One region of the Apolloniradiicaulis salifontis genome, then DNA from elsewhere that is predicted to be linked to it. Evidence: predicted binding sites of a transcription regulator. Region 1 holds the regulator's gene; each other region holds the start of a gene.

What was found. Region 1 encodes LexA, which represses DNA repair genes until DNA is damaged. Its sites were predicted from a motif close to ATGTTCCNCTTGTGTTCC; they were not measured.
Region 2: ACWCOP_RS06770 (ROK family protein) is a predicted target of LexA. The motif match lies at 3,383-3,400, and genes of this name have one in related genera.
Region 3: ACWCOP_RS03680 (VOC family protein) is a predicted target of LexA. The motif match lies at 2,557-2,574, and genes of this name have one in related genera.

Annotation. Positions count from the first base shown of each region.
Region 1 is NZ_CM132387.1:1,797,726-1,803,996, forward strand. It holds gene ACWCOP_RS08705 (anthranilate synthase component II) at 1-375, shown strand, start outside; gene trpD (anthranilate phosphoribosyltransferase) at 408-1,433, shown strand; gene trpC (indole-3-glycerol phosphate synthase TrpC) at 1,433-2,224, shown strand; gene lexA (transcriptional repressor LexA) at 2,313-2,996, shown strand; gene ACWCOP_RS08725 (ComEC/Rec2 family competence protein) at 3,166-5,271, opposite strand; gene gltX (glutamate--tRNA ligase) at 5,357-6,271, shown strand, end outside.
Region 2 is NZ_CM132387.1:1,388,377-1,394,647, reverse strand. It holds gene ACWCOP_RS06790 (MFS transporter) at 4-1,179, shown strand; gene rpmG (50S ribosomal protein L33) at 1,264-1,431, shown strand; gene ACWCOP_RS06780 (PleD family two-component system response regulator) at 1,521-2,873, opposite strand; gene ACWCOP_RS06775 (response regulator) at 2,890-3,255, opposite strand; gene ACWCOP_RS06770 (ROK family protein) at 3,426-4,340, shown strand; gene ACWCOP_RS06765 (DNA polymerase IV) at 4,337-5,608, shown strand; gene ACWCOP_RS06760 (glutathione S-transferase family protein) at 5,605-6,271, opposite strand, start outside.
Region 3 is NZ_CM132387.1:764,979-771,249, reverse strand. It holds gene hflK (FtsH protease activity modulator HflK) at 1-901, opposite strand, end outside; gene ACWCOP_RS03690 (dihydrofolate reductase) at 1,023-1,547, opposite strand; gene ACWCOP_RS03685 (thymidylate synthase) at 1,544-2,395, opposite strand; gene ACWCOP_RS03680 (VOC family protein) at 2,590-2,964, shown strand; RNA gene ssrA (transfer-messenger RNA) at 2,988-3,346, shown strand; gene ACWCOP_RS03670 (cytochrome P450) at 3,424-4,839, opposite strand; gene ACWCOP_RS03665 (SspB family protein) at 4,997-5,440, shown strand; gene ACWCOP_RS03660 (PaaI family thioesterase) at 5,445-5,969, shown strand; gene ACWCOP_RS03655 (MFS transporter) at 6,015-6,271, shown strand, end outside.

The sequences.
Region 1 (6,271 bases):
CCGATCTTCGGCGTCTGCCTGGGGCATCAGGCCATCGGCCAGGTGTTCGGCGGCGAGGTGGTGCAGGCCAAACAGATCATGCACGGCAAGACCAGCCCGGTGACCCATGACGGAACAGGCGTGTTCGAAGGCCTTCCCTCGCCCTTCACCGCCACGCGGTATCACTCGCTGGCGGTGGATCTGCCCGGCGGGACCGAGCTTGACGTGACGGCCCGGACCGCCGACGGCGAGATCATGGGGCTGGCGCACAAGACCCGGCCGATCCACGGCGTGCAGTTTCACCCCGAGAGCATCGCCTCGCACCATGGCCACGCTCTGCTGGCCAATTTCATGACGCTCGCCGGTCTGAAACCCGCCCGCGCGGAGCCGGCCTGATGGCAGGCATGACGGGGGGCATGACGGGGGGCATGACGGGAGCGATCGCCGCGCTCGGATCCGGGCGCGAGCCCGACGAGGCGGCCCTGCGCGACGCCTTCGACGCGCTCATGGAGGGTGAAGCCGACCCGGTGGAGATCGGCGGCTTCCTGCTGGCCCTGTCGGCGCTGGGTGAGAGTCCGCAAGCGCTGCGCGTGGGCGCCCAGTCCATGCGCGCGCGCATGACGAAGATCACCGCCCCTGACGGCGCCATCGACACGTGCGGCACCGGCGGCGACGCGCGCGGCACCTGGAATATCTCCACCGCCGCGGCCCTGGTGGCCGCCGGCGCCGGCGCGGTGGTGGCCAAGCACGGCAACAAGGCGGCGAGTTCGAAATCAGGCTCGGCTGAAGTGCTGGAAAGCCTCGGCGTCAACCTGTTCGCCAGCCCCGCCCAGATCGAGCAGGCGCTGGCCGAGGCGCGCGTCGCCTTCCTGTTCGCCCAGGCCCATCACGGCGCGGTGCGCCATGTGGGCCCGGCGCGGCGGACACTGGGCGTGCGCACGATCTTCAATCTGCTGGGTCCGCTCTCCAATCCCGCCGGCGCCCGGCGTCAGCTTCTGGGCGTGTTCGACCGGCGCTGGCTGACGCCCATGGCCGAGGCGCTGCGTGAGCTGGGCGCGGAAGCCGCTATGATCGTGCACGGCTCTGACGGGCTTGATGAAATCACCACCACCGGCGCCACCCATGTGGCGGAGCTTAAACCCGACGGCTCCATCGAGACCTATGAGCTAAATCCTGGCGATGCGGGTCTGGAAACCGCCGCGCTGGAGGATCTTCAGGGCGGCGAGCCGGAGGAGAACGCGGCGGCGATTCGCGGCCTTCTGGCGGGCGTCACCGGGCCCTATCGCGACATCGTGCTGTTCAACGCCGGCGCGGCGCTGAAACTCGCCGGTCTTGCAGAAGACTTCACCGACGGCGCGCGCCGGGCCGCCACCGCCATTGATGACGGCCACGCCGCGGCCGCGCTTCACGCCCTGGTGGCCGCCAGCCACGCCGACAAATCCGGAGAGGCCTGATGGCCGACGTGCTCGCCAAGATCGAAGCCTATAAGCGCGCCGACATAGCGCAGCGCAAGGCGGCCCGCCCCTATGAGGCGGTGGCAGACGCCGCCGCCGCCGCGCCGGCGCCGCGCGGATTTCTGGACGCTCTGAAAGCCCATTCGGCTTCAGACGGCCTCGCCCTCATCGCCGAGGTCAAGAAGGCAAGCCCGTCCAAGGGCCTGATTCGCGCAGACTTCGATCCGCCCGCGCTGGCGAAAGCCTATGAAGACGGCGGCGCGGCATGCCTTTCGGTGCTCACCGACACGCCGAGCTTTCAGGGCGCGGATGAATTTCTGGTGGCGGCGCGCGAAGCCGTCGCCCTTCCCGTCCTGCGCAAGGATTTCCTCTACGAGCCCTGGCAGGTCGCCGAATCGCGCGCGCTGGGCGCCGACTGCATTCTGGTGATTCTCGCCGCCGTGGATGACGCGGTCGCCGCCAGCCTCATCGAGGAGGCGTTCAAATGGGGCATGGACGCTCTGGTCGAGATCCATGACGCCGCCGAGATGACCCGCGCGCTCTCCCTGCCCTCGCCCCTGATCGGGGTGAACAACCGCAATCTGCGCACGTTCGAAACCTCGCTCTCAACCTTCGAATCGCTGCGTCCCATGGCCGGTCCTGACCGGTTTCTGGTCGCCGAGTCCGGCATTTTCCAGCGCGCCGACGCCACGCGGCTGCAGGCCGCCGGCGCACGCGCGCTTCTGGTGGGCGAAAGCCTTATGAGGCAGGACGATGTGACGGCGGCGACACGGGGGCTCATGGGGTTTTGACGCCGCAGCGCGGGCCTTTACTTGACCTTAACCTGGAACAGGCATAGAACATCGGCAACGTTTTCCGGTTTTGTTCCTGAGGGTCGTCATGCTGACCAAAAAACAGCACGAGCTTTTGCTCTTCATCCACAAGCGTCTGTCAGAGGACGGCGTTTCGCCCTCTTTCGACGAGATGAAGGACGCGCTCCAGCTGGCGTCCAAGTCCGGCGTTCACCGTCTGGTGAGCGCGCTGGAGGAGCGCGGCTTCATCCGCCGCCTCGCCCACCGGGCGCGGGCGCTGGAAGTGCTCAAACTCCCCGAAAACTCTGCGCCGCGCTCCGGCGTCAGCGCGGACAACGTCATCGAGCCGGCCTTCGGGGAACGGCGCGGCTCCGCGTCGTCTGAAGCCGGTGTTGAAGTGCCGGTGCTGGGCCGCATCGCGGCGGGCGTGCCGATCTCTGCGATCCAGCATGAAACCGACCGCCTCATGGTGCCCCACGCCATGATCTCCGGCGGCGAGCACTTCGCCCTGGAAGTCCACGGCGACTCCATGATCGACGCCGGGATTCTTGACGGCGACGTGGTGGTGATCAAACGCACCGACACGGCTGATAACGGCCAGATCGTCGTCGCCCTGGTGCGCGACGAGGAAGCCACGTTGAAGACCCTTCGCAAAAAGGGCGGGTCCATCGCGCTCGAGGCGGCCAACCCCGCCTATGAGACGCGCATTTTCGGCCCCGGCGAGGTGAAGGTTCAAGGCCGGCTCGTGGGTCTGATCCGTCAGTACCACTAGGCCGCTCCCGCAGCTCTATCGGCGCCGGCGACACCCTGCATCGGCCCCGCAGCATGCACGTCGCCTCATCGTGAGGCGCCTCTTTTTGAGACCGATCCCTGAAACGCCTCGCCCGCTTCACGCCGGCGGGGCGTTATGTTTCTGGCGGCTCTGAGTATGTTTTGCCGCGCTAGGGCGTGCTCCAGATCCGGTCGCGGCGGCGGTCTTGCGCCCCGCGCAGGCGGATCACCCGGCCGTCCTTGATCCAGAATTCCGCCCCGCCCAGCGCCTCACGCGCGGGATCGTCCAGCAGCACCGCCGCGCACCGCCGCTTGCGCCAGGCCGGCGCCCGCCCGTCGAACACGATCAGGTCGGCGCGCGCACAATCCTCCGGCAGGCTTTCCGGGTTTGACGTCACCGCCAGGCGCAGGCCGTCCACTGTCTCGCCCACGCAGCCAAGCGGGTCGCAGCGCAGCGGCGCGCGTTCGGCGCGCGAGCCCCCGGCCCCGGCGCGCTGAAGAAAGACGCGGGTGTCAAAACGCGAGGCCCTGAGGCTGCTGGCCTGCCACGCGCCGCTGTCGTCAAAGCGGGCCACCACCACCCCGCCGTCGCTGATCATCATGGAGGGCGGGGTCTGGGTGAGCCAGAGCCCAAGGGCTGCGAGCGCGGCGATGACGCCGGTAAGGCGCACCAGCCCCAGGCCCAGCGTCGCCAGGGCGAACCCGGCCGAATAAAGCGCGATGACAAGGCCAGGCGCGGCCTGCGTCGCCATGGCGGCGCCGTCCAGCTCCGCCGTCCAGTGGGCGATGGCAAGAACAATGCGCAAGCCCGCGTCCATGACCGCCAGCGCCGGCCCGTCGAGACCCACCGGCGCCAGCGCCAGGGCGACGACGCCGGCGGGCATCACCCAGAAGGTGAAAACCGGCATGGCCGCCAGATTGGCCACAAGGCCGTAGGCGGCCATTCGCTGGAAATGAAACGCGGCGAACGCGCCGGTCGCGGCGCCGGCCACCACGCTGGTGGTGGCGAGCCCGGCGAGGGAATCGCTCATGCGCTCCAGAACTTTGGCGCGGCCAAGCCGCTCCGGCTTCACCCGCGTCCAGATCTCGTACACCGCGATGAGCGCGGCCACGGCCGAGAAACTCATCTGGAACCCCGCCTCGGTGACGCTTTCCGGCGCGATCACGATCACCACAAGCGCCGCGATGGCCAGCGAGCGAAGCGAGAAGGCCCGCCGGTCCAGAAGCACGCCGGTGAGAACCACCGCCGCCATGACGAAGGCGCGCTGGGTGGAGACCGCGCCCCCGGAGAGGATGAGATAGCCGAGCGCCGCCAGAAGCGCGAGGATCGCCGCCGGCTTGCGCGGATCGCGGGCGCGGGCATAGGGCTCGATGGACGCGAACAGATAGCGCAGCGCCACGTACACCCCGCCGGCGAACAGCGCCATGTGCAGCCCGGAAATCGCAAGGATATGGCCAAGCCCGGATATCCGAAGCGCTTCGGCGTCGGCCTCGCTGACGCCTGAACGGTCGCCGGTGAGCAGGGCCGCGGCCACCCCGCCGGTGCGCTCTCCGGCTTTGGCCCGGATCCGCTCGGCCAAATTCCAGCGCATCTTCGCAAAGCCGCGCTGCAGGCGCGCCTGATCCAGCGCCGCCGGCTCAAGATCGGCGATGGCGAAGCCGGTGAGCGCGACGCCGTCATACCAGGCCGCGCGCGCCGGATCGTATCCGCCGGGCGCGGACGGGCCGGTGGGGCGGGTCAGCACCGCGCGCAGGCGCACCGCGTCGCCCGGCGTGAATGCGGCCAGGCGAGCGCGAATCCGGATACGGTGGGGCGGTTCACCGGCGCCCTCAAGCTCGGCCACGCGAATAAGCAGGCGCGGGCGCGACCCGCCGCGCTCCACCGCCTCGATCCATCCGGTCACCCCCACTGCGCGCTGGCTCACCTCCAGCGGCGGCGGCGCCAGGCTCGCGGTTCGCCCCTGCGCCAGGCCGAAGCCCAGCACGAGCGCGGCCGCCAGGACGCAGGCGCTGAGACGCACCGCCTCGCCTCGTAAGAGAACCGCCAGCGCCGCGAACACCGCGGCGAGCATCACGCTGGCCGAACCCGTCCAGGCGGGGGGTTCGGCGGTGAGGGAGAAATAGGCCGCGGCGCCGACCCCTAACGCCAGAGGGGCCCACAGAATCAGGCGTGCAGGATCGGGCGCGCCCACCCGAAGCCGTGCACCGAGCACCGCATCAAGCAGCATACGCCAGCGCGCCGGTTCGCGCGAAGAGGGAAGATAGACTGCATCCACACGTCCATCATGGCGCGAAGATCAGGCGGAGGCTATCACTGCGCGCCAACCCCGTGCTAAGGAACCGGTTCCTTCGCAGTGCAACATGAATTCGCAAGTGCATCAGACCCCAGTCACCCGCTTCGCACCTTCGCCTACCGGCTTCCTGCATATCGGAGGCGCGCGCACCGCGTTGTTCAACGCTCTGTTCGCCAAACGCCATGGCGGATCTTTCAAGCTGCGCATCGAAGATACCGACCGCGCGCGCTATAGCGCACAGGCGGTGGACGCGATCCGCGACGGGCTGGCCTGGCTCGGTCTTGACTGGGACGGCGAGCCGGTCTCCCAGCACGAACGCGCCGCACGCCATGTGGAGGTCGTGGAGAGCCTTGTGAGCCGCGGCGCCGCATTTCGCTGCTACTGCACACCGCAAGAGCTGGAGACCCTGCGCGAGCAGGCGTTCAGCGAAGGCCGCGCCTTCCGCTCGCCCTGGCGCGACGGCGGCGCGGCGCCCGACGCACCCTTTACGGTGCGCTTTCGCGCGCCGGACAGCGACATGGTGATCACCGACGCGGTCCAGGGCGACGTGCGCTGGGGCGCGAAAGAGTTCGACGATCTGGTGCTGCTGCGCGCCGACGGCGCGCCCACCTATAATCTCGCCGTGGTGGTGGACGACCATGACATGGGCGTCACCCATGTGATCCGCGGCGACGATCACCTGACCAACGCCGGACGGCAAAGCCAGATCTACGCCGCTTTAGGCTGGGACGCGCCGCTGTTCGCCCATATCCCGCTGATCCACGGGCCGGACGGCAAGAAGCTCTCCAAGCGCCATGGCGCGCTGGGCGTCGAGGCCTATCGCGACATGGGCTATCTGCCTGAAGGCCTGCGCAATTATCTGCTGCGGCTTGGCTGGTCCCATGGCGACAAGGAGCTGTTCACCGACGCGGAGATGGCGCAGCTGTTTGACCTGGACGGGCTGGGCAAGGCGCCGGCGCGGCTCGACTTCGACAAGATGGCG
Region 2 (6,271 bases), 410 kb from region 1:
GCCATGGTCGCCCGCTTCCTCCTCGATGGCGCGCACGCGCGCACGCGCTCGCTTATCTCGGCGATCCTGTGCGCCGCGCTGGCCGGCTGCGGCTTCGGCCTGATGATGCCGCTGATTTCGCTTAATCTTGAGGCTATGACCGGCTCAGGCGCAGTGGTGGGCGCCAACGCCGCCGCGGCGGCGCTCTCCACCATCGCCGCCACACCGCTGATTCCCCCTCTGCTGTCGCGCATTCCACCGCGCGCGGCCATTGTCGGCGCCACCCTGATCACCGGCGCAGGGATAGCGGCCTTTCCGCTGTTTCCCGACGTGGGGGTCTGGTTCGTCCTGCGTTTCGCGGTGGGTCTGACGGTGACGCTGATCTTCGTCGCCAGTGAAACCTGGATCAACCAGCTCGCCAAGCCTGAAAGCCGGGCGACGCTGCTGGCGGTCTACGCCACCGTGCTATCGGGCGGATTCGGGTCCGGCGGCGTGATCCTGGCGGTGCTGGGCAGCGAGGGCTTCGCACCCTGGCTTGCGGGCGCGGCGATCTTCTTCGTCGGCGCGATCCCCATCCTCGTTCTCAAGGGCCCGGGCCTGGAACCGCCGAGCGCCGAGGACTCCGGACCGCGCGCCATGGTGCGCGCCGCCCGCCTGGCGCCGGCGGCGATTCTCGCCGGCCTTGTCTTCGGAGCGCTGGAGACCGGTGTATTTTCGCTGGTGCCTGTTTACGCCGAGCGCTTGGGCTTTAGCGAAATGATGGTGGGCCTGCTGGTGGCGACGGGCGCGTTCGGCGCCATCGCCATGCAGATTCCCATGGGGAAGTTCGCCGACGCGGCGGGCCGCCTCACCACGCTGCGCCTGATCGCGGCGGCGGCGGTGGTGCTGGCGCTGGCCATTGCAGTCGCCGGCGCACGCGCTTGGGCGGTGTTCCCGCTGGTCTTCGCCTATGTGGGGCTCGCCAGCGCCTTCTACACGGTGGGCCTGGCGCTCATGGGCGAGCGGGTCCGGATCGGTGAGCTCGCCACCGCCAACGCCGCCTTCATCTTCGCCTACGGCGTCGGCTCGCTCATCGGGCCGCCGATTGCGGGCGCGGCCATGGACGGGTTCGACCCTTACGGGCTGATGATCGCCTTCGCCGTGTTCGCCGCGCTGTACCTTGTGATCGCGTGGCGTGAAAAGGACATCGCCAAGCATTGACATGGCGTGGCGCGCGGGTATGTTCCGCGGCCTGCAGCGCCGGGTTCGATACCGGCGCGCTCAATTTTTACCGGGTGCGAGACCATGGCGAAACCGACAACCATCAAGATCCGCCTGAACTCGACGGCGGGCACGGGCTTTTTCTACGTGACCAAGAAGAACGCCCGCACTATGACCGAGAAACTCGTCATGAAAAAATACGACCCCGTCGCGCGCAAGCACGTCGAGTTCAAAGAAGGCAAGATCAAGTAAGCCTCGCGCTTCATCTGATCGCCTGCTGCAAGAAAGCCGCCCTCACCGGGCGGCTTTTTTCGTTTCCGCCCTTTGCTCGGCGCGCAGCTTCAGGCGGCCTTCCTGCGCCAGCCGATCACCTGGTTGCGCCCGGAGGCCTTGGCCTCGTAGAGCGCCGCGTCGGCGCGCTCCAGCACGTCCTCCACATCATCGCCCGGCGCCGCCTCGGCCACGCCCGCCGACAGGGTGACGGCCATGCTCTCGCCGCTGGAGGCCATGAGGAACGGCTCGCGCGCCATGGCCGCGCGGGCGCGCTCGGCGGCCTCCATGGCGGAAGCTGCGCCGGCGCCGGCGAAGATGATCACGAACTCCTCGCCGCCATAGCGCCCGGCGATGTCGATGGCGCGCAGCTCGCGTCCCAGACGCTCGGAGAAGCCCTTGAGCACCCGGTCGCCGGCCTGGTGGCCCCATCCGTCATTGATGCGCTTGAAGTGATCGATATCGATCAGCGCCACGGACACAGGTTCACCGGAGCGCTCCAGCGCATCCAGCCCCTGGCGCAGGCGGGACAGGACATAGCGGCGGTTATAAAGCCCTGTGAGCGGATCGGTGACCGCCATCTCCAGGCTTTCCTCCAGCCGGTCGCGCAGGGCGTCGGCGTAGGATTTGCGCTTGATCAGGGTGCGGGCGCGCGCATTGAGCTCGCCGCCGTCGATGGGGCGGAAGATCACGTCGTTCACACCCAGATCCAGCGCGCGCACCATGGTGGAGCGGTCTTCGCTGTTGACCACCGCCAGGATGGGCAGCTGACGCGTCGCCGCATCCGAGCGGACCCGCGCGCACAGGCGCAGCCCGTCAAAGCGCGGACTGGAGAGATCGACGATCACCAGATCGGCGTGGGCGGCCGCCCGCAGCGCTTCCAGCGGCTCGTGGTGGGCGGCTGTTCTGAACGGAGCAGACAGCTTGCCGGCCAGCCGCCCGGCGCCGTCCTGATCCGCGCCGGCGACGACGATCTTGCCGGCTTTGATCGAGGCGCCCTCTTCGACGGTGTTTTCGTCGCCGCGCTCGCGCAGGCGCAGCTCGTCCATCACGGCCTTCAGCCGCAAAAGCGAGCGCACGCGCGCAAACAGCGCCACATCGTCCACAGGCTTTGTGAGAAAGTCGTCCGCCCCTGAATCAAGGCCCTTGATGCGGTCCTGGCGTTGATCGAGCGCGGTGACCATGACCACCGGAATATGGCGCAGGGCCGGATTCGCTTTCAGCCGGCGGCAGGTTTCAAACCCGTCCATGCCCGGCATCATGACGTCGAGCAGAATGAGATCGGGAAGTTCTTTCGCGGCCGTTTCAAGACAGCTTTCGCCGTCGACGGCCTGCAGCACCTGAAAATATTCTGCGGAGAGGCGCGCCTCGAGCAGGCGCCGGTTTGTCTCTATGTCATCGACAACGAGGATACGTGCGCTCATGCGGGCCCCACCGCGGTCAGCCGAGAAATTTTCTGACCGTTTCTATAAAAGTGGACACCGTAATCGGCTTGGACAGATATCCCTCGCATCCGCCCTGCCGGATCCGCTCCTCATCGCCTTTCATGGCGAAAGCGGTGACGGCGACCACCGGAATGGAGGCCAGGGCTTCGTCGTTCTTGAGCCACTTGGTCACGTCCAGCCCCGAAACCTCCGGCAGCTGGATATCCATAAGGATGAGATCGGGCTTGTGCTCACGCGCCATGTCGAGGGCTTTCAGGCCCTCCTTGGTCTGCACGGTTTCAAACCCGTGCGCTTCGAGCAAATCACGAAACAGCTTCATGTTCAGCTCGTTGTCTTCAACGATCAGAACTTTTTTAGACATGACCTGCAGCATACCTACCGCGCCTTCCCCATGGCCCCGCCTTTTGGCGTGAGCCTTTACCATCCACGACGCAGTAAACCCTATTTTTGTTAATCAAGGATGAGTCGCTCCCTTTTCCCGGCCCTGCGGAACAGGATATGAACAGAGTAAGGATGGATGGGCGCGGCGCAATGCACCGAATCGGCGTGGATCTGGGCGGGACGAAAATCGAGGCGGCCATGCTGGGCCCGCGCGGCGAATGGGTGGCGCGAAAGCGCGCGCCGAGCCCGCCCGGCTATGACGCGAAGATCAGGGCGGTGCGCGCCCTCGTCGAAGCGGTGGAGGCCGAAACAGGGATCTCCGCCCCTCATGCAGGCGTCGGCCATCCCGGCTCGCTTAACCCGCGAACGGGCCTCATGCGCAACGCCAACTCCACCGAACTCAATGGCCGCCCCCTGGACAAGGACCTCTGCGACGCCCTTGCCCGCCCGGTGGCCTGCGCCAACGACGCCAACTGCTTTGCGCTGTCGGAAGCTGTCGACGGCGCCGGCGCCGAAGCGGCCAGCGTCTTTGGCGTGATTGTCGGAACCGGCGTCGGCGGCGGGGTGGTGATCGACGGGCGCCTTGTGACCGGCCATGACGGCAATGCAGGCGAATGGGGCCATATCCCTCTCGCACGTCCCACGGCGTCAGAGACGCCCGGACCGGCGTGCAAGTGCGGGCTCCATGGCTGCGTCGAGGCCTGGTGCTCCGGCCCGGCCCTGAGCGCTGATCATGAACGGCGCACCGGCGAACGCAGAACCGTGGAGGAGATCGCCGGGGCCGCGGCCGGCGGCGATCTGATGGCGCGCGAAACGCTCGCCTATCACCTCGACCGCCTGGCGCGCAGTCTCGCCAGCGTTATCAATATCCTCGACCCACAACTCGTCGTGCTGGGCGGGGGCGTATCAAACCTGAAGAACCTCGCGCCGGATCTTGAAGCGGCCATGGCGCCTTTCCTCTTCACCGACGAGCCGCGCACCCGCGTACGACGAAACGTCCATGGCGACAGTTCGGGCGTGCGCGGCGCCGCATGGCTTGATCCGCACCCGCGAGCACAGAGGTGACCGGCGGATATTGCCGCACCTGTCTGACTCCCGTGTCGGCGCAGGCGCCCGTGTGCCCGGCCTGCGGCTCGCGCCGGGTTCTGCGCCATGGCGAGCTGGACGCGCTGGCCATCGCCCATATCGATTGCGACGCCTTCTTCGCCGCCATTGAAAAGCGCGACGATCCCAGCCTGGAGGACCAGCCGGTGATCATTGGTGGAGGGCGCCGCGGGGTCGTCTCCACGGCCTGCTATGTGGCGCGGCTTCACGGCGTGCGCTCTGCCATGCCCATGTTCAAGGCGCTCAAGGCCTGTCCCGATGCGGTGGTGGTGCGCCCCCGCATGGCGCTCTACTCGGCCGAAGGCCGACGCATAAGGGCGATGATGGAGGACGTGACGCCTCTTGTGGAGCCTCTCAGCATCGACGAGGCCTTCCTGGATCTCTCCGGCACCGAGCGTCTCCACGCCGCCTCTCCGGCCCTGACGCTGCTGCGCCTTCAAAAGCGGATCTATCAGGAGGTCGGCGTCACCGTCTCGGTGGGGTTGAGCTTCAACAAATTCCTCGCCAAGACCGCCTCGGAGCTGGACAAGCCCAACGGGTTCGCCGTGATCGGGCGCGCCGAGGCGCCGGAATTTCTCGCCCAAATGAAGGTGTCGGCGGTGTTCGGCGTCGGTCCGGTGTTCGCCAGGAAGCTCCACGCCGACGGCCTCTCCACCTTGCGTGACGTGCTTAAACGCCCTGAGGCCGAGCTGGCCCGGCGCTATGGCGAAAGCGGCCTGCGCCTCGCGCGGATCGCCCGCGGGATCGATAATCGCGCGGTCAATCCAGAGCGCGAGCGCAAATCGGTGTCGGCGGAGACCACGTTCAATGACGACATCACCGACAAGACCGCGCTGAAGGACGAGCTCTGGCCGCTGTGCGTCAAAGTCGCCGACCGGATGAAAGCCGACGGCGTCGCGGGCCGGGTGGCGACGCTGAAGATCAAGACCGGCGCGTTCAAGACGCTGACGCGGCGCCGCACGCTGGCCCAGCCGGCCCAGCTGGCCGACACATTGTTCCGCAACGCCGCCGAGCTCCTGGACCGGGAACCGGAGGGGGTGAGCTACCGGCTTATCGGCGCAGGGTATTCGGTACTGGAGCCGGCGCTCGGTGACGCCGGCGATCTCCTGGACGCCGGCGCCATGAAGCGCGCCCGGGCGGAACGGGCGGTGGACGCCGCGCGCGCGAAATTCGGCGACACCGCAGTGGTGAAGGGCCGCCTGCTCAAGCCCGGCGAGAAAAAACGCTAAGGCGCGACGCGGCGGTCTTCCAGCACTTCACCCACGGCGGCGATCTCGGCGTCGTGACGGGGTTCGCGAAAATGCTCCGCCAGGGCCGCCGCCTCCCAGTCCGCCATGGCCGGAAGCGCGAGCAGACGTGCGGCGTAGGCCTGTGCGCGCTCACCGACAGGAAGCTCGTAGGAGCGGATGCGAAACGCCACCGGCGCGAACATGGCGTCCACAATCGTGAAGTCCAGGCCGGCCAGGAACGGGCCGCCGAACCGGTCCAGACCCTGCTCCCAAAGCTCAGTAAGCCGGTCCAGATCCGCCTGCAGCGCGGCGTCGATGCGCGCCAGGCGCACCTTTACCCCGACGCTCATGGCGCATTGGCTGCGAAGGGCCGAGAAGCCCGAATGCATCTCCGCCGAGGCCGAGCGCGCCCAGGCGCGCGCCCCGCTGTCCACCGGCCAGAACCTGTCATGGCGCTCGGCGAGGTATTCCAGGATCGAGAGCGAATCCCAGACCTTCAGGGTCCCGTCGTACAGGACCGGGACCTGACCGCTGGGGGAAAACTTCAGGAAGTCGGGGCGGCTCGGCCCGTCGGGATTGAAGGGATGCAGCGTCTCCTCAAACGCGACGCCGGCCATGCGCATCATGATCCAGGGGCGCAGCGACCACGAGGAGTAGTTCTTG
Region 3 (6,271 bases), 1.0 Mb from region 1:
CCGCTTCACCGCGGGCTTCCGGCACGACCTGGTTGGCGTCGCGCTGGGCTTCCAGCTGGAAGCGGGTGGCGTCCTGGCGGGCCCGGTCCACGTCGCGGAAATCGTCGATCACGGCGGCCGGTGCGGACGACTCGCTGAGCTGGACTTCCAGGATCTGGATACCGGCCTGATAGCTGTTGAGCGTGTCCTGGATGATGCCGCGGGCGCGGGTCGCCAGCTCGGCGCGGCCCGTGGTGATGATCGGGATCAGCTCTGTGGTGCCGACCACTTCACGCATCGCCGATTCGGCGACCGCCTTCACGGTGCCTTCAGGGTCGCGGACATTGAACAGGAAGTCGCGCACCCCTTCAGGATAGCCCAGATCGACCCGCCACTGCACCACGAAGTCCACGTCGACGATGTTTTCGTCCTGCGTGATCATCAGGCTTTCCGCGTCCACGGCGCCGACCTCGACCTCATTGGTGGTGGTCACGCCGGGCAGAAGCACGGTCTCAATCGGATACGGCAGTTTGGGGTGCGGACCCGGGCTCGCCGTGCGCGAATATTCGCCGAAGCGAAGCACGACGCCGGCCTGGTCGGTGCTGACGATGTAGTAGAAATTGCCCGGCCACACGAGCCAGGCCACGGCCGCCACCAGGACCACGCCGCCGATCACGCCGCCGGAGCCCTTGCCGCCGCCGCCGCCGGAGCCGCCCGAACCATTGGAGCCGCCGCCGCCGGAGAGCCCCTTGAGCCAGCGCTGGAAGCGCCGGATCAGCTCTTCAAGGTCGGGTTCATTGCCCGGACCGCCCTGACCGCCGCCAGGCCGGCGCGGACCCTGACCCCACGGATTGTTGTTGTTCTTGTCGCCGCCGCCGGAGCCCCATGGGCCGCCGCCGCCTGAATTATCGTTCCAGGGCATATATCTCCCCGCTCCTGCAATGGATATCGCGTGATCGCGCTTGAACTCGTATGTGGCGGGTTGCGCCCTCCGGTTCAAGTAAAACCGGACGCGGCGCGGCGCGCGGTCTCACCCCAAGCGCCTATCTCGAGGCCTTGATCCGCTCAAGAAGGCGCACGGTGAAGCCTGCATCATCGTCCGGGCCCGGGGCCACGCGCTCGGCGCTGATCTCGCGCCAAACCTCGGGATCGAGGGCGGGAAACACCGCGTCGCCCTCCGGCTCCAGATCGACTTCCGTCAAGTGAATACGGTCCACGCTGTCCAGCATGTCGGCGTAGAGCCTTGCGCCGCCGATGAGGCACACCTCGCCCGCGCCGGACTCCGCCGCAGCGGCGGCGCCGGCGTCCAGCGCCGCCTCGACGCTGGAGACCACCTGCGCGCCCGGCGCCGCCGCCAGGGAGGTGCTGACGATGATATTGGGCCGGCCAGGCAAGGGTTTCCTGGGCAGGCTCTCCCAGGTCTTGCGCCCCATGATCACCGGCTTGCCCAGCGTCGCCGCCTTGAAACGCTTCAGATCAGAGGGAATCCGCCACGGCAGATCCCCGTCCCGTCCGATCACGCCGTTTTTCGCGACGGCGACCACGATGGCGAGGCGGGGGCGGGTCATACCGCCACCGGCGCCTTGATCCCCGGATGGGGGTCATAGCCCTGAAGTGTGATGTCCTCATACTCGAACGCGAAGAGGTCAGTGACGTCCGGGCTCAGCGTCAGGCGCGGCAGCGCGCGGGGCTCCCGCGAGAGCTGCTCGCGCACCTGATCCACATGGTTTGAATAGATGTGGGCGTCGCCGAAGGTGTGGACGTATTCGCCGGGCTCGTAGCCTGTGACTTTCGCCACCATGGCCAGCAGCAGCGCATAGCTGGCGATATTGAACGGCACGCCCAGGAACATGTCGGCGGAGCGTTGATAAAGCTGCAGGTGCAGCCGGCCGCGCAGCACCTTGAACTGGAACAGCGTGTGGCAGGGCGGCAGCGCCATGGAGGGCACGTCGGCGGGGTTCCAGGCGCTGATCACATGGCGGCGGCTGTCGGGCTGCGTGCGGATCTGCTCGATCAGCAAAGCGAGCTGGTCGATCTCCTCGCCCCCCGGCCCTTCCCAGCGACGCCATTGCTTGCCGTAGACCGGGCCGAGCTCGCCGTTTTCATCGGCCCACTCATCCCAGATCTTCACGCCGCGCTCCTGCAGCCAGCGCACATTGGTCATGCCCTTGATGAACCAGAGAAGCTCCACCGCGATGGACTTGAAATGCACCTTCTTGGTGGTCAGCAGCGGAAATCCGTCGCTGAGATCGCAGCGGATCTGCCGGCCGAACACGCCGCGCGTACCCGTGCCCGTGCGATCGCTCTGGTCCTCGCCGGCCTCCATGATCTCGTGCAACAGATCAAGATAGGCGCGCTCGATGGGCGAGCCGGAGCCGGGGGAGCCGGCGTGGGGCGAAGTTTCAGCGAGCGCCATGGCGGCCATCCTCAAAAGCAACAGCCCCAAGACTAGCGCGCCGGACGATTCGATAAACCCGCCCGGCGCCGCAACACGGCGCCGGGCGGTGGATAAGGGGAATCCGGCTTGAAGCGACCAGAATTAACTTGCGGCCGCAGTGCAGGTATGGCGTTAATTCTGGAACATAAAATGAACACCCGGGAGGATGAGCCATGATCGGATATGTGACGCTTGGGACCAACGACCTGCCGCGCGCGGCGGCGTTTTATGACAAGATCGCCGCGCTGCTGGACACGCCGCGCATGATGGAAGGCGAGACCTATGTCGCCTGGGGGACTATGGACGGGGGCGCCGGGATCGGCGTGATGAAACCCTTTGACGGCGAACCCGCCAGCGTCGGCAACGGCGTGATGGTCGCCCTTCTGGCCCGCGACGCGGCCCATGTGGATGAAATCTACAAGACGGCGATGGACAATGGCGCCACCGACGAAGGCCCGCCGGGCCCGCGCAGCGACAATTTCTACGCCGCCTATTTCCGCGATCCGGACGGCAACAAGCTGAACGCCTTCGTGATGACCGGCGGATAGGGGCTGCGGTGGCGAGGCGCGGGCCCCTTTCGCCGGGGCCCGCCATCGCCTATATTCATGGTGTCCGCTTCGGCGGTCTATGGCGATAAACGCGCGTGTAATAACCAGACCGGACCCGGGTGCGAATCCCGGCGGCTCCACCATCACCTTTCCCCGTTCGTTGGGCGGATTGTGAGGGGCCGAATAGGATCGACGGATGGCTAAAGACGTAGCTTTCGCCCGAATGGGCTTCGTTACCAGCCCGTTTCAAGTAGTTGCCAACGACAACTATGCTGAAGAGATGGCTCTCGCTGCGTAGCAGCGCGGGTTTCTCGCACTTAAGTCCTGATCTCTAGCAAGGTCAGGCGGGGTTCGGGGGCGCCTGGCAACAGAAGCCCCCACTTTTCCCTTACATCCTTGTGCATGACCGGCTCCCGCAGCCATCATCCGCGCCTTACCGGCCCCGCTCCAGGCCCCGCCTTACCGGCGCGGCGTGAAGGCGAGGCGCAGCCCGCCGCGCGGGCGCAGGGTGACCTGCATCACCGGCTCGACGATCTCGTCCACCGGATCCACGTCCAGCGCGGCGACGATCTGGGCCAGGATGAGCGAGGCCTCCATCATCGCAAATTGTGAGCCCACACACGCCCTCGGCCCGCCGCCGAACGCCATGAAGCGATACCGGTCCACGGGCCGCCGCTCAGGACTAAAGCGATCGGGATCAAAGCGGTCCGGGTGGTCCCAATAGGCGGGGTTTCGATGCAGGGCGTAAAACGCCAAGAGCGCCATATCGCCTTTCTTCACCGCCGTTTCACCGATCTTCGTATCGCGCACCGCCCGACGGCCCAGCGCCGGCGCGGGCGGAAACAGGCGCAGCGCCTCCTCGATCACCTGGCGGGTGAAGACAAGCTGCGCGCTCTCAGCGGCGCCGGGATCCTCGACCCCGGAGAAGACATGCTCCGCCTCAGTGCGCACCCGCCCTTGCGCCTCTTGGTCGTGGGCCAGGCAGTAGAGCGACCAGGTCAGCGCGATCGCCGTGGTCTCGTGACCGGCTGCCACAAACGTCATCAGCGTGTCGCGGATGTCGGTATCGGAGAGGCCGGCCTTCGTTTCTTCGTCGCGAACATCCATGAGCAGCGAGAGCAGATCCCCGGCGCGATCTTCCCGAACGCCGTCTCTCTGCGCGCTTCGCCGCCGCCGGATCTGCGCCATGGCTGCGGTGCGAAACGTCTTCAAAGCCGCCCGGCCGCCGGGGCTCATGTTGCGCGGCGCCCATTCTGGAAACGGCAGAAGATCTGAATAGCGCAGCCGTCCGATCTCTTCCAGCAGGCGTTCGATCGCCCCGCGCACCGCCGCGCGGTCAAACCCTTCGGTGTCGGAGAACAGGGCCTGCTCGATGATGGTGAAGGTCGAATCGTTCATGACGCCGTGCACCTCCACCGGCTGCGGCCCGGCGGAGAGGCGCGCGACGGCGCCGCGCCCGGCGGCCGTCATCAGCGGCGCGAACCGGGCGATGCGCTTTTTGAACAAAGCCGGTTGCAGAGTCATGCGCTGGCGCCGCCAGCTCTCGCCATGGGCGGTGAGGATGGCGTCTCCCAGGATCGGGCGCAGCATGCGCATGATCAGCGGAGATTTTCGCCAGGCCTGAAAATCATCCTGCATCACCGCGCGAATCGCGTCGGGTCCGGCGAGGTAATGCACCGAGCGCGAGCCCAGCGGCGCGATGTGGTGGTCGCTCCTGTATACCGCGTCGGGCAGCACTGAAATCGGGTTGTCGCGCAAGGCTTTCATCCGCTCCAGCGCGCTGGCGCCGTCGGCCATGGGGCGCACGGCCGCCGGCGCAAACAGCGTCTCGGGCGGGCGGCTTGCGGCGCCCGCGCCCTCTTTGGTTCTGGTCATGGCCGGCGCCCTTTTACGTTGAACCCCAACCCCTCCTACCCGTGCTCGCCGCGCCTGTCAGCTGCGGTGCGTGCTGATTGACGCGCCGGACTAAGGCGATACCCTCTCACCTCAACAATCCATGGCACGGGGCGCGGAACGCTTGGCGAAAGACCTTATGGGATACGACCGCATGGCGCAGGACGCCCTGCGCGATGTGGTGAAGCAGGCGATCAAGCGCGCCGCCGGTCCCGGCGGCCTGCCCGGCGCCCACCATTTCTATCTCAGCTTCCGCACCACCGATCCCGACTGTGATATCGATGAGGGCCTTATGAAGGCCTATCCAGAAGAGATGACCGTGGTGCTCGAGCACCAGTTCTGGGATCTCAAGGTGGAGGAGTCCGGCTTCGAGGTGACGCTGAAATTCGGCGGCGTACCGAAATATCTCGGCGTGCCGTGGCGCGCGGTCACCCGCTTCCACGATCCCAGCGTCGGCTTTCGCCTGCATTTTGACTATGTCGAGCCGGCGCCCGGCGAGGCCGGCGCGCGCAACGCGTCCCCAGGCGACGAAACAGGTGAGGCCACGGTCGTGAGCCTGGAATCCTTCCGCAAGAAGGACTAGCCCCGTGTCTGATCTCGTGCCTGACACCGTGTCGGATACAGGCGCGCGCGCCAAGCTCATGGCGATTCTCTCCGCGCCGGAAAACCTGCCCGCAGCCACCCGTCATCTGGGCTATGAACTGGCCGATCTCGATCCTGAAACCGGGCGGGTGGAAGCCTGGTTCACGGCCAAGCCCGAATTTCGAAACCCCAACGGTTCAGTCCAGGGCGGCATCGTCACGGCGTTTCTGGATGAGGCCATGAGCCTTTCGGTGTTCATCCGCACCCATCTCAAAGCCGCCGTGCCCACGCTGGAGATGAAGACCAGCTTTTTACGCCCGCTCATGAGCGATCGCTGCCGCTGTGTCGGCGAGACCCTGCGGCTGGGCCGCAGCGTCGGCTTCACACAAGGCTCGCTCTACAACGCCGACGGCGTGCTGTGCGCCACGGCCACCGCCACCACCGCAATCCGCCCGTTTGAAACCGCCGGCGACGCCGCGAACCTGCAAGCGCAAGATGCGTCCGGCGCTCCATCGCCTGACCGTGATTAGGCCGCGCGGCGTTTACAGCGACAGTCGCAGCCCGGATCGCAGGCCATGATCTCAAGCGCTCCGCCCTTCGCCGGCAAACCCTTGAGCCTTGCGGTTATCGCGCTTTGCCAGGTGCTCGCCCTGTCGGTCTGGTTCGCCGGCGCCGCCGCGCTTCCCGGCCTTGAAGCGGCGCGCGCCCTCACCACGCCCCTCACCGCCTTTGAAAGCGCGGCGTTGTCCAGCGCGGTGCAGCTGGGGTTTGTCGCCGGCGCCCTGATCAGCGCCTGGCTGGGGCTATCCGACCGGTTCGACCCATGCGCAGT